DNA from 3 places in the Cryobacterium sp. GrIS_2_6 genome. Region 1 is predicted to be linked to each of the others. Evidence: predicted binding sites of a transcription regulator. Region 1 holds the regulator's gene; each other region holds the start of a gene.
What was found. The regulator HrcA, encoded in region 1, represses chaperone genes, less so after heat shock. The targets are predictions, from matches to a motif close to TTNGCACTCGNNNNNNNCGAGTGCNAA.

Region 1 (11,534 bases):
TTCCCTTGACGACCTTCTGGCCCTCCCAGCGTGTCACCGAGCGGGCGGCCGCCCACGGAACGACGCCGTCGACGCCGAGTTCGGTCGCGGCCTGCACCGCCATCTCGTCGCGGTCGCCCTTGGCGAGTGCCTGCACAAGGCGGATGCGCGGGCTCGGCCTCGCGACGCTCCGCGCGCTGTCGATCCGCAGGGCCAGCCGTCCGGGCTCCGCCTCCTCGACGGTCGTCTCCAGGAGCAGGCCTGACCCGTTCCCGGCGATCAGGTGCTCCCCCGGCCGGACCCTGCTCACGGTGACCGCGTGCCTGGCCTCCGCACCGGTGATGGTCGCGACGGCTCCGACTGGGCAGTCCTCCGCGCGGAGGGACTCGTCGATGAAGAAGTGCGCCATCCGGTTAGACGCGGAACCGGTCGCGGAGCTTCGCGAAGAGTCCCTGCTGCACCGCACTGAGCGCGGGCGCCGGGGACTTGTGCCTCGCGGCGAACTGTTCGATCAGTTCCCGCTCCTTGTGGTCGAGCTTGGTCGGCGTCACGACGTGGATTCCCACCTTGAGGTCGCCGCGGCCATTGCCGCGGAGGCGCGAGACTCCGCGGTCCTTGACCGTGATGACTTCGGAGCCCTGCACTCCGGCACGGATCTCGACGGTGATGTCCCCGTCGAGGGCCTTGACCGTTGTGGTCGTGCCGAGGATCGCATCCGTCATGGGCACGTCGAGGGTGCAGAGCAGGTCGTCACCGTCGCGGCTGAACACGTCGTGGTGGCGAACCTTCATTTCGAGGTACAGGTCGCCATTGGGGCCGCCGGCCGGTCCGGCCTCTCCGCTCCCGGGCATCTGCAGGCGCAGGCCGGTGTCGACGCCGGCGGGGATGTCGACCGGAACCGTGCGGCGGGCGCGGACGCGGCCCTGGCCCTGGCAGGTCACGCACGGGGTTGCGATGATCGTGCCGAAACCGCGGCAGGAGCCGCAGGGGCTCGAGGTCATCACATTGCCGAGCAGGGAGCGCACGGCGCGCTGGATGGTGCCGGTGCCGTGGCAGATGTCGCACGTGACGGGGGCGGTTCCCGGCTGGCAGCAGGTTCCGCTGCAGGTCGCGCAGACGATGGCCGTGTCGACCTCGAGGTCGCGGTGGGTTCCGAAGATGATCTCGTCGAGGTCGAGTTCGACCCGGATCAGGGCGTCCTGGCCGCGTTCGCGGCGAGACTTCGGTCCACGGCTGCCGCCGCCTCCTCCGAAGAAGGTCTCGAAGATGTCGCCGAAGTTGCCGAAGTTGCCGTCGAACCCGGCGTTTCCGCCCGTGCGGCCGTTGCCGCCGTGGTCGTAGTTGTCGCGCTGCTTCGGGTCGCTCAGCACGTCGTAGGCGTGCGTGACGAGCTTGAACCGCTCCGACGCGTCTGCGCCGGGGTTCACGTCGGGGTGGAGCTGGCGGGCGAGGCGCCGGTACGCCTTCTTGATTTCGTCGGTAGTGGCATCGCGGGCGACGCCGAGTACTTCGTAATGGTCAGCCAAAGCTGGCTCTCCTAGGTCTGTTTTCGTAGGTGTGCGGCGTGGGGGCTGGTCGAGGGACTCGCCTATTCGAGCAGGCGGGACAGGTAGCGGGCGACGGCACGGACGGCCGCCATGTTGTTCGAGTAGTCCATCCGGGTGGGGCCCAGGACGCCGAGGCGGGCAAGGTCTCCACCCTGCGAGCTGTAGCCGCTGGTCAGCACGCTGGTCTCGGAGAGGCCGAATGGCGCGTTCTCCCTGCCGATACTCACCGACACCCCGTGCTGGTCTGTCGCCATCTCGCCGAAGAGGCGCAGCAGGACGACCTGCTCCTCGATGGCCTCGAGCACCGGGTAGATGCTCCCGGTGAAGTCTTCCTCCGTGCGCACGAGGTTCGCGGCGCCGGCCATCACCAGCCGCTCCTGCCGGTTCGCACCCACCTGGTCGCGAAGGGTGAGGGTGACCAGGGAGACAACGTCCGGTTGCTCGCCGGCCAGGTCGGCGGCATCGGTGAGCGCGATCGCTGCTGCGCTCATGCTGAGGCCGACAACCGCGGCGTTGAGACGGGCGCGGAGGCGCACCAGCAGCTGCTCCTCGAGCGGCCGGGGCAACTCGATCACGCGTTGCTCGACCCGGCCGGCATCAGTGATCAGCACGGACAGGAGCCGGGTCTCCGAGAGCGCCACGAGCTCGATGTGGCGCACCTTCGCACGGGACAGCGAGGGGTACTGCACGAGCGCGACCTGGTGGGTGAGCTGGGAGAGCAACCGGACGCTGCGGGCGAGGACCTCGTCGAGGTCTGCGGACTGCCCGAGGAACGTTTCGATGGCCTGGCGCTGCGCCGCGGAGAGCGGGCGCAGATCGGCGAGGTGATCGACGAAGAGCCGGTACCCCTTGTCGGTCGGGATCCGCCCTGAGGAGGTGTGCGGGGCGATGATGAGCTCCTCCTCCTCGAGGAGAGCCATGTCATTGCGAATGGTCGCCGCCGACACTCCGAAGGAATGCCGGTCAACGATGGTTTTTGACCCGACGGGCTCGCGCGAGGCGACGTAGTCTTGAACAATGACCCGCAGAACTTCGAGGCTGCGATCCGAAACCATGACTGAATCGCCTCCTTTCCGGGTGACTGGGTGCCGGCGACTTTGGCACTCACAGCGTTTGACTGCCAATCATATCGCGACACACGGGGACACCCCCATTGCTAGCGGATGATTGGGCGCAGTACCTTGAGTCTTGTAACGGTCCCCCATCCGCACGGAAAGGCACGATGATGAGCAATTCAACCGGTAACAACGGCGACGATCCGAACCTGGGCCAGCGCCCCCCGCAGCAGCCATACCAGCCGGCAGCACCCACACCCGTTGCCGCTGCTCCCCTCACCGAGACCGAGGACCGCCAGTGGGCGTCCTTCGCGCACCTCGGCGGCATCATCGGCCCGCTCCCCTCCCTGATCATCTGGCTCGTGTTCAAGGATCGCGGTCGCTTCACCGCCCAGGAAGGCAAGGAAGCCCTGAACTTCCAGATCACGATCGCCATCCTCTACGTGATCGGCTCGATCCTCCCGTTCGTCGGTGCCCTGATCATCTTCGCCGCCTGGGTCGTGGCGATCATCTTCTCGATCCTCGGGTTCCTGAAGGCGAAGGACGGCCAGGCCTACCGCTACCCCTTCGCCCTGCGTCTCATCAAGTAGCGCAGCGACCGGCGGAACCTCAAACCACCCGGAGTATCTCGCGGGACAAGCACGACCAGATAACGCGTCCAAGGAGCCCGAATGTCCACACCACCCCCCGCCAATGCCTACCAGCCCGTTACGCCGATGAACCCGTCGGACGAACGCTTGTGGGCCACCCTGATCCACGTGGGCGGAATCCTCTTCGAGTTCGTGCCCGCGCTCATCGGTTACCTCGTGCTCAAGGACCGCGGCCCGTTCATCCGCGCGCACGCGGCGACGGCGCTCAACTTCCAGATCACCCTGGCCATCGCCTACGTGGTCAGCGGAGTGCTGACGCTGGCGCTGGTCGGGTTCCTGCTGCTGCCCGCCGTCTGGGTCCTGAGCGTTGTCTTCAGCATCATCGCTGCCCTCGCGGCCAACAAGGGCGAGTACTACACCTACCCGCTCACCCTCACCCTCAAGTTCGTAAGCTAGACCGCAGCACCTTAATCCGCGAGAAGCCGTCGTACGACGGCGTCCGCGAGAAGCCGTCCTCTCCTGGTCAGTTCGACCGTCCCGGACAGGGCGGCTTTCGCGTTGACGAGCTCATCGGCGATGAGACCGGCGACCTCGCGACGACCGAGCGGCGAAAGCGAGTCGATCCGGATACCCTCCCGGATGCGGGTGAGCAGCAGGACCCGCTCGACCTCGCGGGTGGTGTCGTCGAGGGTCTCTCGCCCTGCGGCCGGTGAGTCGCCGGCGAGGATCCGGTCGGCGTATGCGGAGGGGTGCTTGACGTTCCACCAGCGCACGCCGCCGACGTGGCTGTGCGCACCGGGTCCCACCCCCCACCAGTCCTGGCTGCGCCAGTATGCGAGGTTGTGCCTGGACCGGTGCGCGGCATCCGTCGCCCAGTTGCTGACCTCGTACCAGCCGTAGCCGGCCGCCTCGAGGAGTTCGTCGGCGAGTTCGTAGTACTCGGCCTGGGTGTCCTCGTCGACGGGGGCGAGTTCGCCGCGGCGGATCTGCCTTGCGAGCTTCGTGCCGTCCTCGACGATGAGCGAGTATGCGCTGATGTGGTTCGGGGACAGGCCGATGGCCTGTTCGAGGCTCGCGCGCCAGTCGGCGCCGGTCTCCCCCGGCGTTCCGTAGATGAGGTCGAGGCTGACGTCGAGCCCGGCGTCGCGGGCCCACCCGGTGACGAGCGGGATGCGTTCCGGGTCGTGGGTGCGCTCGAGGGTCGCGAGCACCCGGGGCACGGCGGACTGCATGCCGAAGGAGACCCTGGTGAAGCCGGCGGCGGCGAGGCTCGTGAGGTAGGCGGCGTCGACGGAGTCCGGGTTGGCTTCCGTGGTCACCTCCGCCCCCGCGGCGAGGCCCCAGGTGTCGCGGACGGCGTCGAGCATCCGCACCAGGTCCCCGGCGGGGAGCAGCGTCGGGGTGCCGCCGCCGAAGAACACCGTCGCGGCTTCCCTGCCCGGTACCCCCGAGTCGCGGAGGATGCGCCCTGCTGACTCGACCTCGGCGACGGCCTGTCCTGCGTAGTCGTGCTGGGACGCTCCGCGCAGCTCGGTCGCGGTGTAGGTGTTGAAGTCGCAGTAGCCGCAGCGCACCCGGCAGAACGGCACATGCAGGTACACGCCGAAGTCGCGCTCGGAGGCTCCGACGGCGGCGGATGCCGGGAGGAGGCCGTCGCGCGGGGCCGGATCGCCGAGGGGAAGGGCGCTGCCCATCGTCAGACCGCGCCGACCGGGTGCAGGGCGCGCAGGTAGCGGGCGGTGTACTTGGCCTGCTGCATGCGGACGATCGGCCAGGCGAGCCGGTAGTACCAGGTGCTCGGACGTGAGAAGGCCCGGATCGTCAGCCAGACGGAGTCGTCGGCCTGCCGGTCGACGATGAACGCCTCCTCGCCGCTCGCGGGGTGGCCGGCGAGGGTGCCGTAGCCGAAACCGATGCGGTCGGTCTCGTCGATGACGTAGACGACGCGTACGGGCGAGTCGACGGTGAACGGGCCCACCGCCACCGAGAGGCGCGCGGACATGCCGTTGACGATGTACGGGGTGCCGTCGTCGGCGAACGTCGCCTCGTCGACCGGGTGCTCCTGGTTCGCCGAGGGGGTGCCGTCGGCGTTGAATACGATCCCGGAGTACTGGACGCCGGTGCTCTGCTGGAGGTCGGTGACGGTCATGCCACTGCCGAGCTGCACGCCCCAGGTCATCAGGAGCGCGGCGGCGGTCCGGAACCGCACTTCACCGCTGCCGAGGCGCACGGTGCGTTCGAGCGGCCGGTAACCGCGCGGCGGGTACCGGAGCAGGTCAGAGGCGAGGGTGCCGCCGATCGCCGCATAGGTGACGGCCGCGTCGGTGAAGGTGGAACGCCGCATCCGCCTACTTCTTCTCTTTCTTGGCCGGCTCGTCCCCCGAGAGCGCGGCGATGAAGGCCTCCTGCGGCACCTCGACGCGGCCGACCATCTTCATGCGCTTCTTGCCCTCTTTCTGCTTCTCGAGCAGCTTGCGCTTGCGGGAGATGTCGCCGCCGTAACACTTGGCGAGGACGTCCTTGCGGATGGCGCTGATCGATTCGCGGGCGATGATGCGGGCGCCGATCGCGGCCTGGATCGGAACGTCGAACTGCTGCCGTGGGATGAGCTTCCGCAGCCGCCCGGTCATCAGCACGCCGTAGTCGTATGCCTTGTCGCGGTGCACGATGGCGCTGAACGCGTCCACCTGCTCGCCCTGGAGCAGGATGTCGACCTTGACCAGGTCTGCCTCCTGCGAGCCGATCGGTTCGTAGTCGAGCGAGGCGTACCCGGCGGTCTTGCTCTTCAGCTGGTCGAAGAAGTCGAAGACGATCTCACCGAGCGGCATCGTGTAGCGGATCTCGACCCGGTCCTCACCGAGGTATTCCATGCCGAGCAGGGTGCCGCGGCGGCCCTGGCAGAGCTCCATGATGACGCCGACGTAGTCCTTGGGCGCGAGGATCGCCGCCTTGACGATCGGTTCCTCGACCTTGGCGATCTTGCCGTCAGGGAACTCGCTCGGGTTCGTCACGGTGACGGTCTTCTTGTCGTCGGTCGAGACCTCGTAGATCACGCTCGGGGCCGTCGTGATCAGGTCGAGGTTGAACTCGCGGTCGAGGCGCTCGGTGATGATCTCGAGGTGCAGCAGCCCGAGGAACCCGCAGCGGAACCCGAAGCCGAGGGCGACGGATGTCTCCGGCTCGTAGACGAGGGAGGCATCGGAGAGCTTGAGCTTGTCAAGTGCTTCACGGAGGGCCGGGTAGTCGCTGCCGTCGATCGGGTACAGGCCGGAGAACACCATCGGCTTGGGCTCCGTGTAGCCGGGGAGGGCGACGGTTGCCGGGCGCAGCGCGGTCGTGACGGTGTCGCCGACCTTGGACTGGCGGACGTCCTTCACGCCGGTGATCAGGTAGCCGACCTCGCCGACGCCGAGACCCTTGCTCGGGGTCGGCTCCGGGCTCGTCACGCCGATCTCGAGGATCTCGTGCGTCGCCCGGGTGGACATCATCTGGATCTTCTCGCGCGGGCTGAGCTTGCCGTCGATCATGCGGACGTAGGTGACGACGCCGCGGTAGCTGTCGTAGACCGAGTCGAAGATCATCGCGCGGGCGGGGGCGTCCGGGTCGCCGACGGGGGCGGGAATGAGCCGGGTGGCACGGTCGAGCAGTTCGGCGACGCCGACTCCGGTCTTGCCCGAGACGCGCAGCACGTCCTCCGGCTTGCCGCCGATCAGGCTCGCGAGTTCCTTCGCGTACTTGTCGGGATCCGCGGCGGGGAGGTCGATCTTGTTGAGCACCGGGATGATCGTGAGGTCGTTCTCGAGGGCAAGGTAGAGGTTCGCGAGGGTCTGGGCTTCGATGCCCTGGGCCGCGTCGACGAGCAGGATGGCACCCTCGCAGGCCGCGAGGCTCCGGGAGACCTCGTAGGTGAAGTCGACATGACCGGGGGTGTCGATCATGTTGAGCGCGTAGGCCTGGCCGTCGAGTTCCCAGGGCATCCTCACGGCCTGGCTCTTGATCGTGATGCCGCGTTCGCGTTCGATGTCCATGCGGTCGAGGTACTGGGCCCGCATCAGGCGGTCGTCGACGACGCCGGTGATCTGCAGCATCCGGTCGGCGAGGGTGGACTTGCCGTGGTCGATGTGCGCGATGATGCAGAAGTTACGGATGAATGCCGGCGGTGTTGCGGCCGGCAGGAACGCCGTGAGGGGTCTGGGTGACATGATCCGGTAATTCTCCCATAGCTCAGGCCCGCCGCGGGTTTCGCCCGCGGAGAGCTCATCGCGCCCCACTAGGCTTTCCGATAATCGGCCGGGTCGCGCCGGCCCCTCTGGAGGACCGATGACAATCCCGAGCGGGTGATCGGTCTCGTGGCGGCGGCCTGCAGCTTCATTCCGGCCGGTCCGGGGCTTGAGATCTACCGGTGGTTGGCCAGAGTGATCCGTCGCCTCCCCCACCAGGGCCTGTGGATGCACACAACGCTTGTGCGCCTTCTGCTGCCCCGGGAGGGCGCGCTCGAAGCCCTCGCCGGCGGCGTGCCGCTCGGTGTCATGGATGCCGGACTCAGCGCGACCGCGACCCTCCAGCCCGTGCGGAGCCTGGCCGAATACCCCGGGCCGGTCTGGCTGGTCAACGGCGCCTTCGACCAGTTTCGCCTGCACGAGAAACGGTTCCTCGCCGCGTGCCCGAACGGGTATCTCATCGTCGTCCCCCGGGCCTCGCACCTGGTCAGCCTCGCCCAGCCGGACCGCTTCGCGGCGATCCTGGGCCGGATCCTGGCCGGGCTCCCATGAGGTTCGTGGCATTGATCGTCCGCCCCGATTGTCGGCCCGAGCGATTAACTGGTATCGTTGCCTGTTGGCTTGCGTGTTGGGTCCCACCCCACCACGATTTTGCCGTACGGCGCCCTCTACCGCCACGCGGCCCATCCGAACAAGAACCTAACGAAAGCGTATAAACGTGGCAAATATCAAGTCGCAGATCAAGCGAATTGGCACCAACAAGAAGGCCCAGGAGCGCAACAAGGCGGTCAAGAGCGAGTTCAAGACCGCCGTTCGCGCTGCGCGCCTCGCTGTCACCTCCGGCGACAAGGACAAGGCTGTCGCCAGCCTCGCGATTGCGTCGAAGAAGCTCGACAAGGCCGTCAGCAAGGGTGTCATCCACCGCAACCAGGCTGCAAACAAGAAGTCGGCGCTCGCCAAGTCCGTCGGCGCGCTCGTCTAGTCTCCGCACTACCCGGCCGGATTTCCGGCTCGCGAATAAGCCCCCGCCGAACGACGGGGGCTTTTTTCGTGTCTGCCGTCAGCGCACGGACTTGCGCTCGTAGAGCGCCATCGACCAGGCGTAGCCGACGAGAGCGAGCACGGCGCACCATCCGATCGCGAGCACCGGGTTCCAGCCGAGCGGGGTGCCGAGGAGCAGCCCGCGCAGGCTCTCGATGAACGGCGTGAACGGCTGGTACTGCGCGAACCACTGCAGCCACTCCGGCATCGAGGCCGTCGGCACGAAACCGCTGCCCAGAAGCGGCAGGAGGGTCAGCAGCAGGGGCAGGTTGCTGGCCGTCTCGACAGTCTTCGACTGCATTCCCATCGCGACGCCGAGCCAGCTCACCGCGAACGAGATGAGCACGATCAGGCCTGCCGCGGCAAGCCATTCCGCCGGACTCGCCGTGGGCCGGAATCCGATCAGGAGGCCGACGCCGAGCACGAGCACGACGGCGATGACGGACTGGACGGTGTTTCCGACCACGTGTCCGGCGAGGACCGCAGCCCGCGAGATCGACATGGTGCGGAAGCGTGCCGTGATTCCCTCCGTCATATCCATGGCGACGGTGATCGAGGCGCCGCCCGCACTGCCGGAGATCGTGATGAGGAGGATTCCGGGCATCACGTAGGCCAGGTAGGCATCGCGGCCGCCGGAGGCATCGACTCCGGGCAGGCCGGCCCCCAGCGTTCCGCCGAAGACGAACACGAGGATCAGCAGCGCCACCACGGGGCCGAGGATGGTGAACAGAGAGAGGCCGGGGTAGCGCACCATGTGCAGCAGGTTGCGCTGCAACATCGTGACGGTGTCTGCGATCACATGCGACCTCCGGCCAGGGGCCGGTGCGTGCGCGGCAGTGAGGGTGGTCATGATTCTGTTCCCTTCGTTCGAGCCGGTTCGACCGCACCGGCTTGGGCGGACCTGTTCGTGGTGGCGGTGAGGGCGAAGAAGACGTCGTCGAGATCGGGCGTGTGGATGCTCAGGTCCTCCATCGCGACGCCTGCGTTGTCGAGGCGGTCCAGGATGCCGCGCAGAGCGCCGACCGTGCCGTCGCCCGGCACGGTGAGCGCAAGCCCTGCCTCATCGCGAGTGGAGTCGCCAAGCAGGCGTGCGGCGGCGTCGAGCGCCGCCGCATCCGTGAACCGCAGCCGGATGTGGCCGCCGGGGACGAGGCGCTTGAGCTCGTCCGGGGTGCCGTTCGCGACGATCCGGCCGCCGTCGAGCACGGCGATGCGGTCGGCCAGCTCATCGGCCTCGTCGAGGTACTGGGTCGTGAGCAGCACCGTCGTGCCGTCCGTGACGAGGCCGCGCACGATGTCCCACATCGTGTGGCGGCTGCGCGGGTCCAGGCCGGAGGTCGGCTCGTCGAGGAAGAGCACACTCGGCGCCGCGACGAGCGTCATGGCGAGGTCGAGACGGCGACGCATCCCTCCGGAGTATGTGGCGAGCGGCTTCCGGGCGGACTCGTCGAGGTCGAACTGTTCGAGGAGTTCGGCCACCCGCCGGGCCCCGCGTTTCGGCCCCAGGTGCCGCAGCCTCGCCATCAGGCGGAGGTTCTCCTCACCGGTGAGCAGGCCGTCGACGGCCGAGAACTGGCCGGTGAGGCCGATCGCGGCGCGGACGCCGTCGTGGTCACCCACCACGTCGCATCCGTTGACAACGGCGGTTCCGCCGTCCGGTCGCACGAGCGTGGACAGGATGTGCACGGTCGTGGTCTTGCCCGCGCCGTTCGGGCCGAGCAGCGCCGTGACGGTGCCCGCCTCGACGCTGAGGTCGACCTGGTCGAGCACGGTCTTTCGGCCATAGGCCTTACGGAGCCCCTGGACGTCGATCGCCGGTCTGGTCATGTCTCTCATTCCTTTCTGCTGGGTGAGTGCCGTGCTGGTTTCTGTTGCTGGTCCACTGTTGCTGGTGAGTGCGCCGCCGGCTCTCTGGGCTGGCCCACTGCACGGTTTCCCGGGTGGTCGGGCCGGGGTGGCGGCCAGGGAGGCGGGATGGCCAGGTCAGCGGGCCCGTTCCACGGCGATGTCGCCGAAATGGGTGCGCGCACGGACAGAGACGGTGTGCTCGACGGCGTCGGGAGCCCGGTCACCGGCCAGTTCGTTGCGCACCCGCCCTTCCTTTGTGGCGAGGTCGAGCCAGGCGGGGATGCCCGGCCGGACGCCGACGGTCACCTGGCCGAAGCCGCTCTCGAGCTGGACCGAACCGCTCGACACGTCATGCAGGTGGATGCTGCCGTACGCGGTCTTCGCCGAGACGGAGGCGCGGGCCGTGGTGATGTCGAGGTCGCCGTAGGAGAGCTTCGCTTCGAGGTCGCCGCCGGATTCACCGATCAGGATGCTGCCGTGCGACGCCTTGAGGACGGCGTCACCGGTGACGGTGCCGATCCGGATCTGACCGTGGTCCGCCGTGATGTCGATGTCACCGTCTGCGGTGGTCACTGTCGCATTGCCGTGGGAGGCACGCAGCCACAGGTCGCCCGTGGTGTCGAGGTTCACGGCACCGGTCAACGCCTTGATGCGGGTCGCGCCGAGCCGACCGACGGTGCGCACGCCGCCGACGCTGATCTCGACGGTCAGCCGCGATCCGGTGGGCAACTCGACCTTCACATCGACGGACTCGGTCGGGCCGATCACGCTGAAGCGGGCCTTCGGCCCCGTGAGAGTCAACCGGCTGCCGTCGAACTCGACCCTGGTCTCCTCCGCGCCCCTGCGGTCGACGGCCTTCGCCGGGTTGGTCGGCGACACCGTCACGATCGTGTCTGTGCGGTCGCCGGCGAGCACCTCGACGATGCCGACGGGCAGGTTGATGGCAAGGTCGATGGGGCCGGGGGTACTGTATGCGGGCATGCTGGCGCGTCCCTTTCTGTGGGTGTGGTCTGTGACCGATGTGTGTGCCTGGTGCGGCGGGGTGGTGCTGATGGATGCCGGGGGTCGGGCCGGTCAGCGCGCCCAGCCCGCGAAGTTGTCCCCGGTGCGCAGCGTGCGCTGCGCGGAGCGGCGCTGACGGGGCTGGAGTGCGGCCGCAATCGCGCGGACGAGCCAGGTGTTGACGGAGAGCCCGTCGGCCGCCGCCGCCTCGTCCACCCGGGTCTTAAGTGCGTCCGGGAGACGGAGCGTCGT
Region 2 (11,534 bases), 2.4 Mb from region 1:
GCCAGCAGGCATACGGCCAGCCCCTCGCCCAGGACAAGTACAACGTCCTCGCGATCGTGTCGCTCGTTTCGGCGTTCTTCGTCTCTCTCGCGGCGATCATCACCGGCCACATCGCGCTCAGCCAGATCAAGAAGACCGGGGAGAAGGGCCGAGGGCTCGCAATCGCCGGCCTCGTGCTCGGCTACCTCGGCATCGTCGCCGGGATCATTGGCGCGATCCTCTTCGTCGTCCTGATCAGCACGGCCTCGACCAACGGGTACTCCAGCTACTGACCCACTGGATCGTCCCTGCTGGCGTCGTCACGACTGACCTGTCGTCACCGTTGACCCGTCAATGAAGTGGAAAGGAACAGCTCATGAGTGATCTGAACGCCCCGGGCGCTTCGGGAATCCCTCCGGTTCCCGAGGTTCCGCAGGTGCCCGACGTGCCGCACGTGCCCGAGGTTCCCGAGGTCCCGCAGATTCCGCGCGGCGAGTCCACCGTGGCCGCTGCAGGACCGCCCGGAACGGAGTCCCTGGCATCCGGCGGCGTTGGGTTCGCCGGCCCGCCGTTCACGGATGCTCCGACCGCCGGTCCAGCGCCCGGCGGTCCTCCCTCCGCCGGACCGCCGCCGCCCGGTTCCGGGTATCCGTACCCGCCCGCCCCGGGGACGCAGGCTCCCACCCGCCAGCCGCTGCTCAGCATTCTCTCGCTCGTCGCAGGTGTCGTCGGACTGCTCGGCCTCCCGGTCGCCTTCATCCCCTTCGTCGGCGGGGTGCTCACCCTGCTGCTTCCGGCCGCGGCCATCGTGCTCGGGGCGCTCGGGCGCACGAGGGAATCGCGCGCACGTGCCCTGTGGCTCACCGGCCTGATCACGGGCATCGTTGGCGTCGCCCTCTCCCTGCTGAGCATCGTCGTCTGGATCATCGTCTTCGCAAGCATGCCGAGTACCTACTACTATCGCTGAGAGCCCGTTCCCCGGGCGAAGTGACCGGACCGGGAGGCCGCGATGACGGATGCACGCGCCGCCGGTGACGAGCTCCGCTTCGAACTGACGCGCCCGCCGGAGGAAGTCACCGGCGAACTCGACTACGCGTCGACCGTCACGGCTCCCACCGAATGGGTGCCGTACGTCTACACCGAGTCCGAGCTGCGCGCCCTCGCCAGCAGGCGTGCCGTCTCTGTCGCGTCCCTCTGCTTCGGCGCCGTCGGTCTCGCCGGCGCTGTCTTCGTGTTCTGGACCGCGCCGCTCTCGCTCGCGGCCGTCGTGCTCTCCGTCTGGGCGAGCCGCACCGAACGCGCGGCCGTCTCGATCTGGGCCTGGGGCCTCGGTACCGGCCTCGCGGGCCTCGTCATCGCCGCCGGCTGGATCGTGCTGATCAGCCAGGGCATCAGCCCCATCCCGCACTGAGCTCCGGGCACTGAACTCCGGGCACTCCAGTGTCCGGCACTGAGTGCTCAGCGCGGCGGCTGCACCCGCTCCACGAGCAGAGCAAGCCTGCGCCCGCCCGCCCGGGTGAGCACGAGAGTGGCCGACTCGGACCCGTGCAGCTTCAGCCGGGTGCGCAGCACGGCCGGGTCAACGTCCACGCCGCGCTTCTTGATCTCGAGCGTGCCGATCCGACGCTCCTTGAGCGCGAGCCGGAGTTTCTTCTCGTCCACCGGCAGGGACTCGAGCACCCGGAACGCCGTCGCGAACGGGGTCTCGTGCAGCGACTCTGAGCTCAGGTACGCGATGCCCTCCCCGAGCATCAGCGCGTCCATGCTGCGGGCCAGGTCGCCGATCAGCCGCGCCCGGATCACCGCGCCATCCGGCTCATACAGGTAGCTCCCTGGCACGCCTGCCTCTCCGGGCACGGTCTCGACGTCCAGACTGTCCGCGGCCGCGGTCAGCTCGTGCCGGCCGTCCCTGCCCAGGAGCAGGGCCGAACGGCGGATGCCCTCGCGAGCGAGAACGCCGAACCAGAGCCCCATCTCCACGAGCTTTCCGTCTACGGACACCCACTGCGCTTCCGCGGCGGCGGGAATGCCGTCGCGGTCGTGGCCCGGACCGAGTTTCACGCCGATCGGCATCCGCTCGCTCAGGCCGAAGACGAAGTCGAGGTTCGGCGAATAGTCTTCCGGGCGGGTCAGCCGGGAGGTGTTGCTGTGACCTGCCGTGCGGCGGGCCGGGTCGAGCCAGGCCGCGTCGAAGCCGGTGAGGTCGAAGGTCTCCGCGTCACCGTGCACGACGGTGGCATTGTCGAAGGGGGCGAGGTTGTAGCTCGCGACCGTGGCCGTGACCTCGTCGGTGTCCACTGCGGTCACCTGGATGTCGAGCGCGGCGAGGGCCATGGAGTCGCTGCCGATCCCGCTGCCGAGATCGGCGACCCGCTTCAGTCCGGCAGCGGCGAACCGGCCGGCGTGCAGCGCGGCGACGGGAAGGCGGGTGGCCTGTTCGAGACCGGCCTCTGTGAAGAGCATCCGCCCGGCGAAGTCGCCGAACTTGGCCACGGCCTTCGCCCGCAGCCGGGACTGGCCGAGCACCGCGGTCACGAGTCCCTGCGGGTGGCCGGCCTTCCGCAGGTCGCTCACGAGGCGCACCACATCGGAGGCGTTGTCCCAGGGCGGAAGCGAGTCCAACAGGCGCAGCCCCTCGGGGGACAACAGGTCAACAAGCTCGGAGCGGTCCATTGTCCAAACGATATCAAGCCGTGGCCGCCGCGCCCGGAACGCCCGAGTCTGGCACTCACGTTGCGTGAGTGCCAGAAGCGCCCTAAACTCGCTGTTAGCACTCTCGCTGTGAGTCTGCCAACCAAGTCTTAGCTAAGAAAGAGGTCAACCGTGTCGGTCTCCATCAAGCCGCTCGAGGATCGCATCGTCATCAAGCAGGTCGACGCCGAGCAGACCACCGCATCAGGTCTGGTCATCCCTGACACTGCCAAGGAAAAGCCCCAGGAGGGCGAAGTTGTCGCCGTCGGCCCCGGCCGTATCGACGACAACGGCAACCGCATCCCGCTCGACATTGCCGTGGGCGACAAGGTCATCTACTCCAAGTACGGCGGAACCGAGGTCAAGTTCGGTGGCGACGACCTCCTCGTCCTCTCCGCACGCGACGTGCTCGCCGTCGTCGTCCGCTAGGGATTCGTTCCAGGCGCCACGCACCACCGCAGTACACGTACGAACAACACAAAATCCCGGATGGCCTGATCATCCGGGATTTTGTTTTGCCAGGTGAACGCGGCCCGCACCACCGAGCACGTCAAAGCAGGGCATGCCCGCGAAGGGGAATCATTGTGAGCAGGACACGGAGTCAGTCGGCCGAGCCGACGAGCGGACTGGCCTTCGCGATCTCCGCGTACGGCCTGTGGGGCCTGCTCCCGCTCTTCTTTCTGCTGCTGCACCCGACGGGGCCCTTCGAGGTCGTTGCCTGGCGGGTGCTCTTCTCCCTGGTCTTCTGCCTCGCCCTGATCACCGTCACCCGCGGCTGGCCCGCCCTGCTCATCGTCCTCCGCCGCCCGAAGACGGTCTGGGTGATGGGCCTGGCCGGCCTCCTGATCTTCGTCAACTGGCAGACCTACGTCTTTGCGACGCTGACCGGGCACGTGGTCGAGGCCGCCCTGGGCTACTTCATGAACCCGATCGTCACGGTGCTGCTGGGCGTCTTCGTTCTGCACGAGCGGTTGCGGCGCATCCAGTGGATCGCGGTCGCGATCAGCGCGGCCGCTGTGCTCGTGCTGACGCTCGGCTACGGGGCGCTGCCGTGGATCTCGCTCGTCCTCGCCCTGTCGTTCGGGTTCTACGGGCTGATCAAGAAGAACGTCGGACCCGGCGTCGGCGCGCTCACCGGCCTCACCCTCGAGACCGCCTGGCTGATGCCGATCGCGATCGCGGAACTCCTCATCGTGGGCGCCGTCACCGGGCTCACCTTCGGTACCGTGTCGCCGTGGCACACCGTCGGCCTCGTCTCGACGGGTGTCGTGACGGCCGTCCCGCTGCTGTTCTTCGCAGCGGCCGCCCGCCGCCTGCCGCTCAGCCTGCTCGGTCTTGTGCAGTTCGTCGCGCCGGTGCTGCAGTTCCTCGTCGGGGTTTTCATTCTCGGCGAGCCGATGCCGCCGGAGCGCTGGGTCGGCTTCGGGCTCGTCTGGGTCGCGCTCGTGATCCTCACGGCCGACATGGTCGTCACCGGACGCGCCCCGCGGCGAGCATCCCCCGAACCCCTGTGACCGGCGATACGCTCAAAGCATCCCCACCTGTGAAAGGACCACGGATGCCCTTTCCAGCTCTGAACGTCACCTCGCGCCCCCGAGGACTCATTTCTGCCGGTCTCGCGCTCACCGTCGTCGCCGCCGCGCTGCTGCTTTCCGGGTGCACCGCGAGTGGAGCCCCGGTCGCCGTGACGAGCACCCCGACCGTCGCCCCGACTCTCGCGGCCACCGGTGACGGCACGCTGCTGATCGGCACGCTGTTCCCGATGACCGGGGAAGCGGGAGCCGCCGTGACCGGCGCCGCTCAGGTCGCCGGCACCGAGCTGGCCGCCCGCGAGATCCTTGAGCAGGCCGTGCCCGGCACGATGCCGATCCAGCTCGTGCATCGGAACTCGACGGGGAATGTTGCGGCCGCGGTTGCCGACCTGGTGGCGCGACACGTTGACCTCGTTCTCTGGGACGCGACGAGTGCGGTGCCCGCTGACGTCACGGCATCCGTCGCAGCAGCGGGCATCGCCCTGCTGCCTCTGAACGACTTCACGAACGGCGGCACTCCGCTCGCAGCGGACGAGGCCTTCGCAGTGCGCCTGCGCACCTCGGACCCCGGGCTCGCCGATACCGCCGGAGGCGGGGAAGCCTTCGACGGGGTGGTGCTCGCGGCCCTCGCCGCGATGGAGGCAGGCGACGACGGCGGGCCCTCGATCGCCCCGGCCCTCGACCGGGTCAGCCGCGGCGAGGCGGTGTGTACATCCTGGGCATCCTGCATCACCGACCTCGGTGAAAAGAAGCAGATCGCATACCAGGGCGTGACCGGGCAACGCTCCTAGTACAGCACCTCGTCCGACGGCGTCCCCCAGAGCAGGTGCCAGTGGTGTCACGAATCGCTAACGATGTTCTCTTTGCGCGGCAAGAAAACATCTTCGAAACAAAGTGATCCTAGGTTGGAGCCTAATAACGCGAGTAGGCCTCACCCGGAGGCGTACTTACGCGTGCAAGATGAAAGGGTACCCAGGATGATTAAATCCAAGCACGCCCTCCGGACCGCCATCGTGGCGGGAGCAGGCGTCATCGCCGTCATGCTCTCCGGTTGTGCATCCGGCGGCGGTTCAACCGCTACCACGACCTCGGCTGCGGCCGCGTCCTCGTACACCGACGCAGCTTGTGCGAGCGGAGCGTCCACGGACAAGTCGCTGGTCGTCGGCTCGATCCTCCCGATCACCGGTAGCCTCGCCTATCTCAACCCGCCGGAACTCGCCGGCGTCGGCCTCGCCGTCTCCGACATCAACGCCGCCGGCGGCGTCGGCGGCAAGGACGCCTGCGTCCTGGCCACCGACTCCGGTGACAGCACCGACCTGACAATTTCGACCGCGTCCGCCCAGAAGCTCATCGCCGCCAAGGTCTCCGTCGCTATCGGCGCCGCGTCCTCGAGCGTTTCGCTCAACGTCGTCGACTCCTTCGCTTCCGCCAAGATCGTCCAGATCTCTCCGGCCAACACGTCGGCCAAGCTCAGCGGCTACGGTCCGTTCTACTTCCGTACCGCACCGCCGGACTCGGTCCAGGGTTCCGCGCTCGGCCAGCTCATTACGGGTGACGGCAATGCAAAGGTCGCCTTCCTCGTCTTCAACGACTCCTACGGAACCGGCCTCCGCGACTTCACGCAGGCCAGCGTCGAAGCCTCCGGCGGAACCATCGTCTACGGCGGCAAGGGCAACGGCCAGGAATTCCCCCCCGGCCAGACTACGTTCTCGTCCGAGGTGACCGCCGCGAAGGCGACCAACCCTGACGCGATCGTCATCCTCGCCTTCGACGAGACCAAGTCGATCATCCCCGAGCTCAAGGCTCAGGGCGTCGACCTCTCCAAGGTCTACCTGTCCGACGGCAACACCGCCGACTACAGCAAGGACTTCGAAGCCGGCACGCTGACCAGCGCACAGGGCACGATCCCTGGCGCATACCCGGCAGATGACTTCAAGGCCAAGCTCGTCTCCTGGTACAAGGACACCCAGAACGCAGCTCTCGGAGACTTCTCCTACGCTCCTGAGGCCTACGACGCGACCACCCTCTCCGCCCTCGCGGCCCTGAAGGCCAAGTCCACCGTCTCCGCCGACATCCAGGCGCAGCTCGCGGCCGTTTCCGGCGCGAGTGGCAAGGGCACCAAGTGCAAGAGCTACGCCGAGTGTGCACCGCTCGTCACCGCCGGAACGGACATCCAGTACGTCGGACAGTCCGGCGTCGGCCCGTTCAACTCGCACAACGAGCCGTCGAGCGCCTTCATCGGCATCTACAAGTTCGACAAGGACAACAAGCCGGTCTGGCAGTCCGCCATCGAAGGACAGACCTCCTACTAGCAGGAGAGTGCTGATCGTCGGCTGAGGCCGCACGAACACAGGGAGCGGGGTCGGGCGAAAGCCCGGCCCCGCTCTTTCGTGCGCCCGCCCCCGTGCCGTGCGCGGCAGCATCCGCTCGCGTGCTAGTGCCGGTCGCGCCCGCGCCGGTTTCGGCAGCCCGCCGTTGCGGTAGCGGGCTGCGCAGACGGGCGCGGTGGCGGATGCCGCCGGGGACGCAAAAAGGCCCGTACCGGCCCCCAGGGGGCTGGCACGGGCCTCTCGGCGGTGCGGACGGGTCAGGCGATGCTGACGGGCTTCTCGTCCTTCTCGGCGTCAACGTCCTTGGCGAGGGTGCCGAGGTAGAGCTCGATGACCTTGGGGTCGTCGGCGAGCTCGCGGCCGGTGCCTGTGTAGGCGTTGCGGCCCTGGTCGAGCACGTAACCGCGGTCGCAGATCTGCAGGCACCGGCGCGCGTTCTGCTCGACCATCACGATCGTCACGCCGGTCTTGTTGATGCGGCGGGTGCGGATGAAGGTCTCGTCCTGACGCACAGGGGACAGGCCGGCGGACGGTTCGTCGAGGAGCAGCACGGACGGGTCCATCATGAGCGCACGCGCCATCGCGACCGACTGGCGTTCACCACCGGAGAGCGAACCGGCGCGCTGGGTGCGGCGGTCGGCGAGGGCGGGGAACAGGTCGAAGATCGCGTCGAGACGCTCGACGAGCAGCTTGGGCCGCAGGTAGAGGCCCATCTGCAGGTTCTCCTCGATCGTGAGGGAGGGGAACACGTTGTTGTTCTGGGGGACGAAGCCGACGCCGGCCTGCACGAGGCGGTTCGCCTTGAAACCGGTGATGTCTTCGCCCTTGAGCGTGACGCTGCCGCTGCGGACGGACACCAGTCCGAACAGTGCCTTGAGCAGCGTGGACTTGCCCGCGCCGTTCGGACCGATGATTCCGATGAGCTCACCGGGGTAGACATCCAGGTTGCAGCCGTTGAGGATATTGACCCCGGGAACATAGCCGGCGACGAGATCCGTCGCCTGCAGGACCGGAGCGGGAGAGCCTGTGGGTACAACCATGACTACGCGTCGCCTTCCGTGCGGTTTTCGAGTTCGACCTCTTTGGCCAGTTCCTCCGCGACTTCGTCCGTGAGGAGCGAGTCATCGCCGAGGTCGGTGTCGTGGTGCGCGCCGAGGTAGGCGTCGATCACGGCCTGGTCGTCCATGACGGTGGCCGACGGGCCCTCCGCAACAACCTTGCCCTCGGCCATCACGACGACCCAGTCGGAGATGTGCCGCACCATGTGCATGTCGTGCTCGACGAACAGGACGGTCATGCCCTCGTCGCGGAGTGACTTGATGTGCCCGAGCAGCGACTGGGTGAGTGCGGGGTTGACCCCGGCCATCGGCTCATCGAGCATGATCATGGTCGGTTCGCTCATGAGTGCCCGCGCCATCTCGAGGAGCTTCTTCTGGCCGCCGGAGAGGCTCCCGGCCATGTCGTTCTTCTTCTCGAGAAGCTTGAAGCGCTGCAGGAGGTCCTCGGCCTGCGCCGTGATCTCCCGTTCGCGCGCCGCCCAGAGCGGCTTGATCACCGCGGCGAAGAGGTTTTCGCCGGGCTGGTCCTTCGCGCCGAGGAGCATGTTCTCGAGCACGGTGAGCCTGCTGAGCGCCTTGGTGAGCTGGAAGGTGCGCACCATGCCGCGCTGGGCGACCTTCGCTGCACCCATGTTGTTGACCGAACGCCCGTTGAACATCGAGCGGGCGGCGTGGTCGGACTTCGGCCCGCCGATGAGGCGCGGGGCGGAGCTCGGCTTGTCGAAGCCCGTGATCAGGTTGAAGAACGTGGTCTTGCCCGCGCCGTTCGGGCCGATCAGGGCCGTGATGATTCCGCGCTGCACCTCGAGGTGCGGCACGTTGACGGCGGTCATGCCGCCGAACTGGCGCACGATGTTGTCGACGACCAGGATCGGGTCGGGCTTGGGGACGCCGGGGAGGGGGGAGACGGCGGCGACGCTCGCGGTGGCGGCGGCAGCAGCAGCTGTCGGGGCGGCGGTGACTCCGAGATCAGTTGACATTGAAGCTCAGCTCCTTCTTGTTACCGAGTACACCCTGGGGTCTGAAGATCACCACGAGCATGAGCACCACACCGATCAGGATCCAGGAGAACTGTTCCGCCTGCTGGCCGTTCATGATGCTGTCCGGCACGAACTGGCCGGCGACGCCCTGCACGAACAGGCGCAGGGCGAAGAAGATGATCGAGCCGAGCACGGGCCCGAACACGGTCGCGGCGCCGCCGAGCAGCAGTGCGGTCCACACGAAGAACGTCATCGAGCGTCCCATGCTGTCCGCTTGAACGGATGCCGGCAGCACGTAGATGATGCCGCCGAGCGCTCCGATGGTGCCGCCGAGGATGAGCGCCTGCATCTTGTAGCTGTAGACGTTCTTGCCGAGGCTGCGGATCGCATCCTCGTCTTCCCGGATGCCGCGGAGCACGCGACCCCAGGGGCTCCGCATCAGCAGGAACACGAAGAGGCAGAGGATCCCGACGATGGACCACGCCACCAGGCGGATCCACCAGCCGTTGGAGCCGGTGTTGTCGTAGGTGAACGGGCCGAGGGTGGTCTGGCCGTCGCCGAGGAAGGAGAGGTCGGTGAACGGGCCGCGGTAGCTCTGACCGGTGAGACCGTTCGAGCCGCCGGTGATGTCGGTGAGGAGCGACGAGCGCCCGATCATCCGCACGATCTCTGCGGCCGAGATCGTGACGATCGCGAGGTAGTCACCGCGCAGCTTCAGCGTCGGAACGCCGAGGATGAGTGCGAATACCGCCGCGGCGACGAGTGCGATCAGCACGGCCGGGAACAGTGGGATCCCCGCGACGATGGAGATGGCGAAGGCGTATGCGCCGACGAGCATGAACCCGGCTTGGCCCATGTTGAGCAGGCCGGTGTAGCCGAAGTGGATGTTGAGTCCGATGGCGGCGATGGCGAGTGCTGCCGTCGATGGTGAGAAGGCGGAGGCGGCAATCGCCGTCAGGGTCGTCAGAAATTCATTCACGGTCTTGTCCTTCCTAACCGATGCGCTCTCGGCGCCCGAAAATGCCTTGTGGCCTGACGAGCAGGACGAGGATGAGAATGAGCAGTGCCGTGGCGTACTTGAAGTCGCCGGGGAGCACGAGGTTCGTGAGCTCGACGACCATGCCGATGATCATCGCGCCGGCGAGGGCGCCGAACGCGGTGCCGAGGCCGCCGAGGGTGACCGCGGCGAACATCAGCAGCAGCAGCTGCAGGCCGGTCTGCCAGTTCACGCCGTTGAGCACGAGGCCGAGCATCACTCCTGCGAGTCCGGCGAGTCCGGCGGAGGCCGTCCAGACCAGGCGGATGATGGCGTCGACGTCGATCCCTGAGGCCGCGGCGAGCGAGGGGTTGTCCGAAACAGCGCGGGTGGCCCGGCCGATCCGGGACCGGAGCAGGAACAGCCCGACGAGGATGATGACCGCAACGGCGATGCCCATCGCCCAGAGCGACTGCACAGAGAGGGTGATCGGGCCGATTTCGACGGTGACCGGGTTGGCCTTGTCGATCCGGACGGTCTTGGCCCCGATGAAGAACTGGAACGCGTACTGCAGCGCGATCGAGAGCCCGATGGTCACGATCATCAGCTGGGTGTTCGGCAGGCCGCGCTTGCGCAGTGGCTTCCAGATCAGCGCGTCCTGGAAGTATCCGGTCGCCGCGCAGACCGCGACGGTGAGGAAGGCGGCGAGGAAGAGGTTGAGACCGAGCTGGTTGGCGAGCACGAATGCCAGCAGGCCGCCGAGGGTCACCTGCTCGCCGTGGGCGAAGTTGCTCAGCCCGGTCGTCCCGTAGATCAGCGAGAGGCCGACGGAGGCGAGGGCGAGCAGCAACCCGAGGCGGATGCCCGACGCGGCCTGCTGGAGGAAGCGCTCCCACGTGACGGAGCCGCTCGTCGCGGAGTCACCCGTCGAAGGGGCAGAGGTCGAGATGCCGGTGCTTTCCCCGCTGACCAGCTTGAAGATGGTGCCGGCGTTGCGACCCAGACCGCCGTTGACGGTTGCCGGGTTGGCGATGCTCGGGTCGAGAGTGTTCCCGCTCGGCAGGCTCGTGGCGTCGAGGGTGACGGTGGATGGACCTGCGACCGTGATGGCCACGCCCCACTTGCCCGCGGCATCCGTCACGAGGTTCTCGGTCGTGTCACCGTTCGTGACCGTGAGCCTCACGCCGACGGCGGGGTCGCCGTTGCCCTGCTTGATCGTGCCCTGGATGCAGCCTGTGGTGGCATCGGCCACACATGCCGTTGTCGGGACGGCCGTCGCCGCGGATGCACTCGTCGCGCCGAGGCCCATCAGGCCCAGACTGGCGACTCCGATGAGCAGGAGACCGGCGAGCATCCGCCGGGACGACAGGAGGCCTGCCGTACGCGTTCGCTGCATGAATGGTGTCAAAACGTAACCTCCGTGAACGGGCGGGGCCTTGGGGTGGTCGAGGGGAAAAAACTCGGGTGAACCGGCCCCTGCCAACTTCTTCGTCGACAGTACGTCCCGATTATGTCGCAAATGTTTCGGAGTGATCCTCGGAATCGTTTCCGTCCTCAAGGAATGCGCGCGCGGAGAAGTCGCTTAACATTGGGGAACCGGTCGTTTCAATGAATTCCCGGACTTTTCTGTTATTTCTCTGCACCAGCAAAAAGGGGTTTCATGGATCAGCCAGATCCGTTCGGTTTTACCGGGCTTACCTACGACGACGTCCTGCTCCTGCCAGGCCACACCGACGTCATTCCCAGTGAAGCAGTGACAATGTCGCGGTTGACCCGAAGAATCAGCGTCGCGACGCCCCTGCTTTCGAGCGCCATGGATACGGTCACCGAAACCAGGATGGCCATCGCCATGGCCCGCGAAGGGGGGCTCGGTGTCCTGCACCGCAACCTGTCGATCGCGGACCAGGCCGAACAGGTCGATCTCGTCAAACGCAGCGAATCCGGGATGATTACCAATCCGGTAACAACTTCGCCGGAGGCCACCGTCG
Region 3 (8,642 bases), 2.5 Mb from region 1:
CGGGTCATGGGCCTCGAGGTTGATCGCGCCAAGGGCGATGTGAGGAGCCGTCATCTCGCCGACGCTAGCACGCGTCCGACACACATCTCGGGACAGCGGATCCGCAAATGTGGGATTCTCCGGTCCAAACGATTGCGACCCGGTCCTGAAGGCGGTTTGATGGACCGGCCCGAGATTCCGGGTTCCACCAGCGAAGGAGCAGAGATGTCATTCCAGGCCTACCTTGACAACATCGAAGACAAGACTGGCCTGACCCCGCGCGAGTTCATCACCCTCGCCCACGAGAAGGGGTTCGACGACCCGTCCACGAAGGCCGGCGTGATCGTCGACTGGCTGAAGGCGGACTTCGACCTGGGTCGAGGTCACGCGATGGCCCTCGTGCACGTCATCAAGAACGGCGAGAAGATCGACGCCAAGCACGTCGGGACCGGGACCATGCACAGCGACGCGTCCGACACGCTCTGGCTCGACGGGAAACTGAAGCGCTCCCGGTGACCGGGTGAACGCAGCCGTCGCCAAGATGTCGTAGTTTGACACTGCGGGCAGACGCCGGGCGCGAAATGGTCGATGATGGCATAGTCGGCCTCGAACGCGCCACCGCGTCGACCGACGCCGCCAGACCAGAGGGATGCACGCCCATGCCGCACGACGCCATCGCCCGGGAGGGAGACCGGTGACAGCAGAGCGCTCCGGGCTGCTCGGCTTTGGTCGAACCGCCTGGTTCAGGCTCGCCGTGGCCATCATCCTCGCGATCGGCCTGCTCGCCGCCGCCGTGCTCGCCGCCAAGGGCCTCCGTTCGCTGCCGGCCGTGCGATCCTTCCTGACCGACTTCCCGGGAACGTCGCCGCTGCCGTCCGGGGCGCCCGTCGGCTTCCCGGCCTGGCTGGCCTGGCAGCATGGGCTCAACGTCTTCTTCCTCCTCTTCATCGTGCGTTCGGGCTGGCAGGTCCGCACTGCCGGGCGGCCGACCATGTTCTGGACCCGGCGCAATATCGGGCTGGTCCGCACGAAACGAGCGCCCACCCGGATGGGCATCAACGTCTGGCTGCACCTCTCGGTCGACGCGCTCTGGGTGCTCAATGGGCTCCTCTTCTACGTGCTGCTCTTCGTCACCGGCCAGTGGGTGCGAATCGTTCCGGTCAGCTGGGACATCATTCCCAACGCCGTCTCTGCCGCGCTCCAGTACGTCTCGCTGGGCTGGCCGGTCTCCGACGGTTGGGTGAACTACAACGCCCTCCAGACCCTGAGCTACTTCACCATCGTGTTCGTGGCCGCTCCGCTCGCGCTGGCCACCGGCATCCGCCTGTCGCCGCTCTGGACGTCACGCCGGCTGAGCGAACTCGTCCCGCTCCGCCCGACCAAGGCGGTGCACGTCGGCGTGATGGTCGTCTTCCTGATCTTCGTCGTCGTGCACGTGACCCTGGTCTTCGCGACCGGGGCGCTCCGCAACCTCAACCACATGTACGCCGTGCAGAGCGACGACGGCTGGACCGGATTCTGGATCTTCGCGGCCTCGGTCGTCGTGATGATCGTGGCGTGGTTCGCCGCCGGCCCGCGCCTGCTGCGGGCGGTCGCCTCGCTCGGCGGCACCGTCATCTCGCGCTGAGCCGCGCCGGCGCCGGTCAGTGCTGGGCCGACTCCTGCGCGGCCGCCTCGACGCGTTCAGGGTAGCCCTCCCACCAGGCGCGGTCGGCCGGCGGCATATTGTCGTTGCCCTGCCGGAGTCCGGCTTCCCCGTCGTTGAGCTCTCGGACGAGGTCGGTGTGACCGGCGTGCCGGTGCGTCTCCGCGATGAGGTGCACCAGGATCTCGTGCAGGCTCGCGGCGCTCCGGTCGCCCGTCCACCACGGCACCTGTCCGATGGTGTCGAGCGAGAGCGCATCGATCGTCGCGCTCGAGTGCGTCCCGACCCGGCGGTAGAGGGCGATGAGCGACTCGCAGGACTGATCCGGCGTCGCCCACATATCCGTGTTGAACTCGACGTCGTCCGCCGTCCACGGAAGCGATTCCGGGCATCAGTCATCCCGCCAGCCTCGCAGACCCGGCCCTGCGGGCCAAGCGATCCTTGCCGATCCGGGCCGATCCGGGCCGACCAGGGCCGATCCGGGCGGGTCTGCTCCAGGACTCATCGACCAGCCCTGGGCGCCGACCGACTGCGCGTTCCGCGATCCGTCCGGCAACACGGCACGCATCGCGCAGGCCGAGTGACCTACGGGCGAGCGCTCATCTGGCCGAACTCGGGGCTCACGGGTCGGCGGATGCTGCCGGCGCTCGACAGTGCGAGGGCCGGCAGTCCCACAGCGGGGTAGTCCGCCTGCGGCCAGACGATCGGCTCGAGCTCCCGGCTAGCCAGGCGGGACCGCGGCCCCTTGGCGAGCAGGACGACCCAGACATAGCAGCCGACGAGCGCCCAGAGGAAACGGAGCACGATATCCACGAGCGGTTCCAGGATGGTGGCGTCGGCATCGTCGAGGCTCGGGCTCCGGGGAACGGCGGAGGCGGTGGCAGCAGGAGCGTCGGCGGTCAGGGGTGCTGTCGCAGCCGGCCGCAGGACGGTCAGCGTGGCGAGGGAGACGGTGTCGGGCCGGACGAGTGTGCTGATTTCTGCGCTCACGCCACGAGGATACGTCCCGCGCCTGCTGCGCCCGGGACATTCTGCCGACGTTCAGGTAAAGAAACGGTGAAGCCTCGCCTTCGCGCGACCCTGAAAAACTGAAAATGGGGGCAGTCAGGGGGTGGTCAGAGTGCGGTGAGGTGCGCGGCAGGGTCGATCGGGAGCCGGACGCCCGGCTTCGCACCAGACGGCACTCCGCCGACATAGAGCCAGCCGAGCAACTCCTCCGACCCGGCGAGCCCGTGCAGCCGGTGCACCTCGGCGGTGCGGGTGAACGCCCCGGTGCGCCACATCACACCCCAGCCGGCCTGCGCCAACAGGAGGCTCAGGGCGTGTCCGACACCCGCCGCGGTGACGTCCTGTTCCCAGGGTTCGACCTTGTCGCTCTCCCGATGGCTCGCGACGACCGCGATCAACAGCGACGCCCGAAGCGGCTTACCCGCAAGCTTGGCCAGCTCCGCAGCGGACGGCGGTTCCGCACCGGCCTCAGCGGCGAGGCGGGCGGATGCCGCGGCGAACGCCGCCCCGAGCCGCGTGCGGGCATCCCCGCGCAGCTCGATCAGGCGCCAGGGCCGCAAGGCCCCGTGGTCGGCCACGCGCGCGCACGCGGCCACGAGCGGGAGCAGGTCGTCGTGCGTAGGGGCATCCGTCGTCACGGCGGACGAAGAACGCCGCCCGCCGATGGCCTCGAGCGCCGTGGACACGGTCTAGTCGACCGGCTTGAACTCGAGCGAGATGGAGTTCATGCAGTAGCGGTCCCCGGTCGGGGTGCCGAAACCGTCGTCGAAGACGTGCCCGAGATGCGAACCGCAGTTCGCGCAGCGCACCTCGGTGCGGACGACGCCGAGGGAGGTGTCCTCGATGAGTTCGACGGCCTCCGGGCGCACCGACTCATAGAAGCTCGGCCAGCCGCAGCCGGAATCGAACTTCGTGCCGCTCTTGAAGAGTTCGGCGTGGCAGGCGCCGCAGGTATAGATGCCGGAGCGGCTCTCGTCGAGTAGCTCCCCGGTCCAGGCCCGCTCGGTGGCGGCCTGCCGCAGTACGGCAAACTTCTCCGGCCCGAGTTCCGCGGCCCATTCAGCGTCTGACTTCGTGACTTCGTAGTCCATGGTTCATCCTTCCCATCGGGCGAGGGCGCAGTGCAGCGTGGCCGCCAACCCTCCCAACAAGCTTAAACTCAGCCCGGCAGCGGCGTATTCCGATTCCCGGGCCCGTTCAGCACTTTCACAACGGGATGTTCGACGGGACGCTCCCGCGACTGCCCGGGCACTTTCCTCCCGACGAGGGAGCGACCCGCGTGGCCCAGCAAATCCATAGCCGACGCCAAATAGGATTCGAGCAGCGAATGGCGATGGTGAAAGAGGTGGATGGTGGACGGCGTGCCTGACCCGAACCCCGCCGACTCCCCGGGCGGACTCACCGACCGCGACCGCGGCATCCTGAGCTTCGAACGGCGCTGGTTCACGCATGCCGGAGCCAAGGAGCAGGCGATCCGTTCCGAGTTCGGGCTGTCCTCGGCCCGGTACTATCAACTATTGGGCGTTTTGATCGACTCCCCTCTTGCCCTGGCTCACGATCCGATGCTGGTGAAACGCCTGCAGCGGATGCGTGCAGCCCGTGCGCAGGCACGGGAGCGCCGGACAGTGCGCGCTCCGGAGCACCGAACCAGCCCCGCCCCCTAGGCGCAGCCGGCTTTCCGACCCCGACGTTCCACCCATTCGCCCGCGACAAGAGGATCGACCCAGCCCCACAATGCCTCCCACCTATCCGAAAGACCGCTTCGACCATCTGCCGCACTCCCTCGACCGGGTGGGCGCCCATCGCGCCCCCGGAAAGAAGGGACGCCACTGGGTTGCGTTCTGGTGGGCACTGGGGGCAACGGCCGTCCTGATCGGCCTCGGAGTCTTCGGGATGGCCTCGCTCAGCAACAAACTGAACATCGCGATCCCCGGGCTGTCCTCCAGTTCGGCGACAGACCCGGCAACGGCAACGGATGCCGCGACCGCCGTTCCGACGGCCGTCGCGACGGTCGATCCGAGCCTCACCGTAACCGTGCTCAACGGTACAAAGGGAACGGGTGTCGCCAAGGCTGCCGGGGACGTGCTCTCCGCGGCCGGCTGGACTGTCGGCGCGCTCAGTAACGCGAGCACCGAAGATGTGACCAAGACGACCGTGTACTACGCCGATGCGACCCTCGAGGGCGCCGCCCGCGGGGTCGCGGCTTCGTTGCCGGGATCCACGGTGCTCCTCGCGAGCGACTTCGCGGCCTCGGGGGCCGACCTCACGGTCGTCGTCGGGGCGGACTTCGTGTCCAGCACCACGCCCACGTCCTGACCGGCCATTCGCCTCCGGTTACATAACTCCACGGGGGCTCTTCGTCAACCCCCTTTCGTTCTTTCTTGGCTTCAGTACTCTTTGATTCAGGTCGCTCATCTCGTTCGTCCGGTTGCCCCCCTGGGGCATCCGACCGGTCGGATCAGATGGACGCAGTCACATGCGCCAGGCCCGGTACGGCCAACGGGCGGTTGCCGAAAATATCAGAGCACTGGGGAGTTACACATGGCGAACGGAACCGTCAAATGGTTCAACGCTGAAAAGGGTTTCGGCTTCATCACCGTCGACGGCGGCGGACAGGACGTCTTCGTCCACTATTCCGCCATCGACATGCACGGGTACAAGGTTTTGGAAGAGGGACAGCACGTCATCTTCGAAATGGGAACCGGGGCAAAGGGGCCACAGGCCGAGTCGGTACGTCCCGTCTGATCTGAAAAATCAGGCGCACCCTCATCAAGCGCACCCAATCTCGGGTAACATCCCGAGCCGCGCGGCATCCGCGAGTTTGCCGCGTTAGGGTGTGGGGCGTGACAGCGAAAAGAACTGCAACAATCCACGGGCGAAGCACGGCACGACTTTTCGGTGCCGTGCTTCTTCCATGCCTCCTCTTGGTGATGACGGCGTGCGCCGGAACTGAGCCGCCGACCACGGCGACGCCGACGGCGAGCGTGAAACCCACCGCGGCTTCTGTCGACGTCCCGCCGCCGCTGGCGATCGCGCCGCTTCGTGGCACGATCGTGCCGACCGGGAAGGCTGCGAACCCGTCCCTCGCTGTGAAGATCGACAACCACGAGGCCGCCAGGCCCCAGATCTCGCTGGATCGTGCTGACATCGTCTTCGAGGAACTCGTCGAGGGCGGACTGACCCGTTACGTCGGCGTCTGGCAGTCCGACATTCCCGACGCGATCGGCCCGGTGCGGTCGATCCGGCCGATGGACCCCGACATCATCACGCCGTTCGGCGGGATCGTCGCGTACTCCGGCGGACAGCAGATCTTCGTCGACATGATGAAGGCCACCCCCGTCATCAACTCGGTCTTCGACTACGACACGACGGGCCTGTTCTCCCGCGTCGCCGACAGGGAGGCCCCGCACAACGTCGTGTTGAAGGCCGCCGAACTCGTGGGGCGCAACGCCTCTGTCGCGCCGCCGGTGCAGCAGTTCGCGTATGCGGGCAGCATCGCGGCATCGACCGCCGGGGTCGACGGCACCCCGATCACCCAGATCAACGCGCGGTTCTCCGCATCGCGTTACCCCGGCTGGAGCTGGGACACGGCCTCACAGGCATACCTGCGCTCGCAGGAGGGCACCCCGGACCTCGACACGACCGGCGCCCGCCGGGGCGCCACCAACGTCCTCGTGCTCCGGGTCGACATCGACGGCACTTACGGCGAGGTACCCAAGACCGTCATGATCGGCACGGGGGAGGGCTCGGTGTCCGCCGGCGGCAAGACCGTGCACGCGACGTGGTCAAAGGCCGGGCAGGCTGACCCGATCCGGCTGATCGACGACAACGGGATCACCATTCGCCTCGCCCCGGGCAATACCTGGATCGAACTGATCCCGAACGGTACCGGCTCCGTCGAACTCGTCCCGTAGCCTCCCCCGACGCTTCCCGACGCTCACTTGCACTCTCGACCCCTGAGTGCCAGAATCGACTTGGCACTCTCTCCTTTTGAGTGCCAACCCATCACCGTTTTGGTAACGTCCGGGAGGGACGAGAAACACATATGGCAAAGATCATTGCTTTCAACGAAGAGGCCCGTCGTGGCCTTGAGCGTGGCCTGAACATCCTCGCTGACACGGTTAAGGTCACCCTCGGCCCGCGCGGACGTAACGTCGTACTGGAGAAGAAGTGGGGCGCCCCCACGATCACCAACGACGGTGTCTCGATCGCCAAGGAAATCGAACTCGACGACCCGTACGAGAAGATCGGTGCGGAACTCGTCAAAGAGGTCGCCAAGAAGACCGACGACGTTGCCGGCGACGGAACGACCACCGCGACCGTCCTCGCCCAGGCGCTCGTCCGCGAAGGCCTGCGCAACGTCGCAGCCGGCGCAGACCCGATCAGCCTCAAGCGCGGCATTGAAAAGGCCACCGCTGCGGTTATCGCAGAGCTGATCGCCAACGCCAAAGAGGTCGAGACCAAGGAAGAGATCGCGGCCACCGCATCCATCTCTGCCGGCGACGCTGAAATCGGCGCGATCATCGCCGAGGCCATCGACAAGGTCGGCAAGGAAGGCGTCGTCACCGTCGAGGAGTCCAACACCCTCGGCACCGAGCTCGAGCTCACCGAAGGCATGCGCTTCGACAAGGGCTTCCTGTCCGCGTACTTCGTGACCGACCCCGACCGTCAGGAAGCGGTCTTCGAAGACCCCTACATCCTGATCGTCAACTCCAAGGTCTCCAACATCAAGGACCTCCTCCCGATCGTGGACAAGGTCATCCAGACCGGCAAGCAGCTCCTCATCATCGCCGAGGACGTCGACGGCGAGGCTCTGGCCACGCTCGTTGTGAACAAGATCCGCGGCATCTTCAAGTCGGTCGCCGTCAAGGCTCCCGGCTTCGGCGACCGTCGCAAGGCCCAGCTGCAGGACATCGCCATCCTCACCGGTGGCCAGGTCATCTCCGAGGAGGTCGGCCTCAAGCTTGAGAACGTCACCCTCGACCTGCTCGGCAACGCGCGCAAGATCGTCATCACCAAGGACGAGACCACCATCGTCGAAGGCGCCGGAGACCCCGAAGCCATCGCCGGTCGCGTTCAGCAGATCCGCAACGAGATCGAGAACACCGACAGCGACTATGACCGTGAGAAGCTCCAGGAGCGTCTCGCCAAGCTCGCCGGCGGCGTTGCCGTCATCAAGGCCGGCGCCGCGACGGAGGTTGAGCTCAAGGAGCGCAAGCACCGTATCGAGGATGCCGTCCGCAACGCGAAGGCCGCTGTCGAAGAGGGCATCGTCGCCGGTGGTGGCGTCGCCCTCATCCAGGCCGGCAAGACCGCGTTCGAAAAGCTCGAGCTCGTCGGAGACGAGGCGACCGGCGCGAACATCGTCAAGGTCGCCATCGATGCCCCGCTCAAGCAGATCGCCCTCAACGCGGGTCTCGAGCCCGGCGTCGTCGCCGACAAGGTGCGCAACCTGCCGATCGGTTGGGGCCTCAACGCCGCGACCGGTGAGTACGTTGACATGCTCCTCGCCGGCATCAATGACCCGGTGAAGGTCACCCGCTCCGCGCTGCTCAACGCCGCGTCGATCGCCGGACTGTTCCTCACCACCGAGGCCGTTGTCGCCGACAAGCCGGAAAAGAACGCTGCTCCGGTCGGCGACCCGTCCGGCGGAATGGACTTCTAAGTCCACCCTGCTCGATAGCTAGACCGCTTCACCGCTTCACCGCAAACAGGGCGTTTCCTCCGGGAAGCGCCCTGTTTTCGCGTCCGGGCAGGCACGATCCCGATCCGGTCTCCGCACGACCGGCATCCGCCACGTCCCGGCATCCGCCACAATGTGGCGGACGCCGCTACCGGACGCCGCTACCGGACGCCGCTACCGGACGCCGCTACCGGACGCCGCTACCGGACGCCGCTACCGGACGCGCTACCGGACGCCGCGACCGGACGCCGCGACCGGACGCCGCTACCGGGCGAAGAGCCGCGCGTTGGCCTGCTCGATCTCGGCATACTGCTGGCCGGCCTGGTT

Region 2: groES (co-chaperone GroES) is a predicted target of HrcA. The motif match lies at 2,701-2,727, and genes of this name have one in related genera.
Region 3: groL (chaperonin GroEL) is a predicted target of HrcA. The motif match lies at 6,607-6,633, and genes of this name have one in related genera.

What each region holds. Positions count from the first base shown of each region.
Region 1 is NZ_JAXCHP010000001.1:1,570,498-1,582,031, forward strand. It holds gene RCH22_RS07875 (16S rRNA (uracil(1498)-N(3))-methyltransferase) at 1-388, opposite strand, end outside; gene dnaJ (molecular chaperone DnaJ) at 393-1,505, opposite strand; gene hrcA (heat-inducible transcriptional repressor HrcA) at 1,568-2,581, opposite strand; gene RCH22_RS07890 (DUF4870 domain-containing protein) at 2,749-3,171, shown strand; gene RCH22_RS07895 (DUF4870 domain-containing protein) at 3,253-3,627, shown strand; gene hemW (radical SAM family heme chaperone HemW) at 3,639-4,865, opposite strand; gene RCH22_RS07905 (DUF1990 domain-containing protein) at 4,868-5,515, opposite strand; gene lepA (translation elongation factor 4) at 5,520-7,373, opposite strand; gene RCH22_RS07915 (alpha/beta hydrolase) at 7,509-7,943, shown strand; gene rpsT (30S ribosomal protein S20) at 8,110-8,373, shown strand; gene RCH22_RS07925 (ABC transporter permease) at 8,452-9,282, opposite strand; gene RCH22_RS07930 (ATP-binding cassette domain-containing protein) at 9,279-10,259, opposite strand; gene RCH22_RS07935 (DUF4097 family beta strand repeat-containing protein) at 10,416-11,261, opposite strand; gene RCH22_RS07940 (histidine kinase) at 11,355-11,534, opposite strand, start outside.
Region 2 is NZ_JAXCHP010000001.1:3,982,210-3,993,743, forward strand. It holds gene RCH22_RS19280 (DUF4190 domain-containing protein) at 1-272, shown strand, start outside; gene RCH22_RS19285 (hypothetical protein) at 356-946, shown strand; gene RCH22_RS19290 (hypothetical protein) at 989-1,390, shown strand; gene RCH22_RS19295 (class I SAM-dependent methyltransferase) at 1,438-2,652, opposite strand; gene groES (co-chaperone GroES) at 2,803-3,099, shown strand; gene rarD (EamA family transporter RarD) at 3,255-4,184, shown strand; gene RCH22_RS19310 (hypothetical protein) at 4,229-4,993, shown strand; gene RCH22_RS19315 (ABC transporter substrate-binding protein) at 5,180-6,514, shown strand; gene RCH22_RS19320 (ABC transporter ATP-binding protein) at 6,790-7,572, opposite strand; gene RCH22_RS19325 (ABC transporter ATP-binding protein) at 7,575-8,570, opposite strand; gene RCH22_RS19330 (branched-chain amino acid ABC transporter permease) at 8,560-9,549, opposite strand; gene RCH22_RS19335 (branched-chain amino acid ABC transporter permease) at 9,563-10,942, opposite strand; gene guaB (IMP dehydrogenase) at 11,207-11,534, shown strand, end outside.
Region 3 is NZ_JAXCHP010000001.1:4,113,093-4,121,734, forward strand. It holds gene RCH22_RS19920 (hypothetical protein) at 1-54, opposite strand, end outside; gene RCH22_RS19925 (DUF4287 domain-containing protein) at 205-495, shown strand; gene RCH22_RS19930 (hypothetical protein) at 752-1,606, shown strand; partial or broken gene RCH22_RS19935 (DUF664 domain-containing protein) at 1,623-1,991, opposite strand; gene RCH22_RS19940 (hypothetical protein) at 2,210-2,614, opposite strand; gene RCH22_RS19945 (nitroreductase family protein) at 2,740-3,318, opposite strand; gene msrB (peptide-methionine (R)-S-oxide reductase MsrB) at 3,322-3,723, opposite strand; gene RCH22_RS19955 (DUF3263 domain-containing protein) at 3,994-4,296, shown strand; gene RCH22_RS19960 (LytR C-terminal domain-containing protein) at 4,367-4,948, shown strand; gene RCH22_RS19965 (cold-shock protein) at 5,174-5,377, shown strand; gene RCH22_RS19970 (DUF3048 domain-containing protein) at 5,617-6,546, shown strand; gene groL (chaperonin GroEL) at 6,678-8,297, shown strand.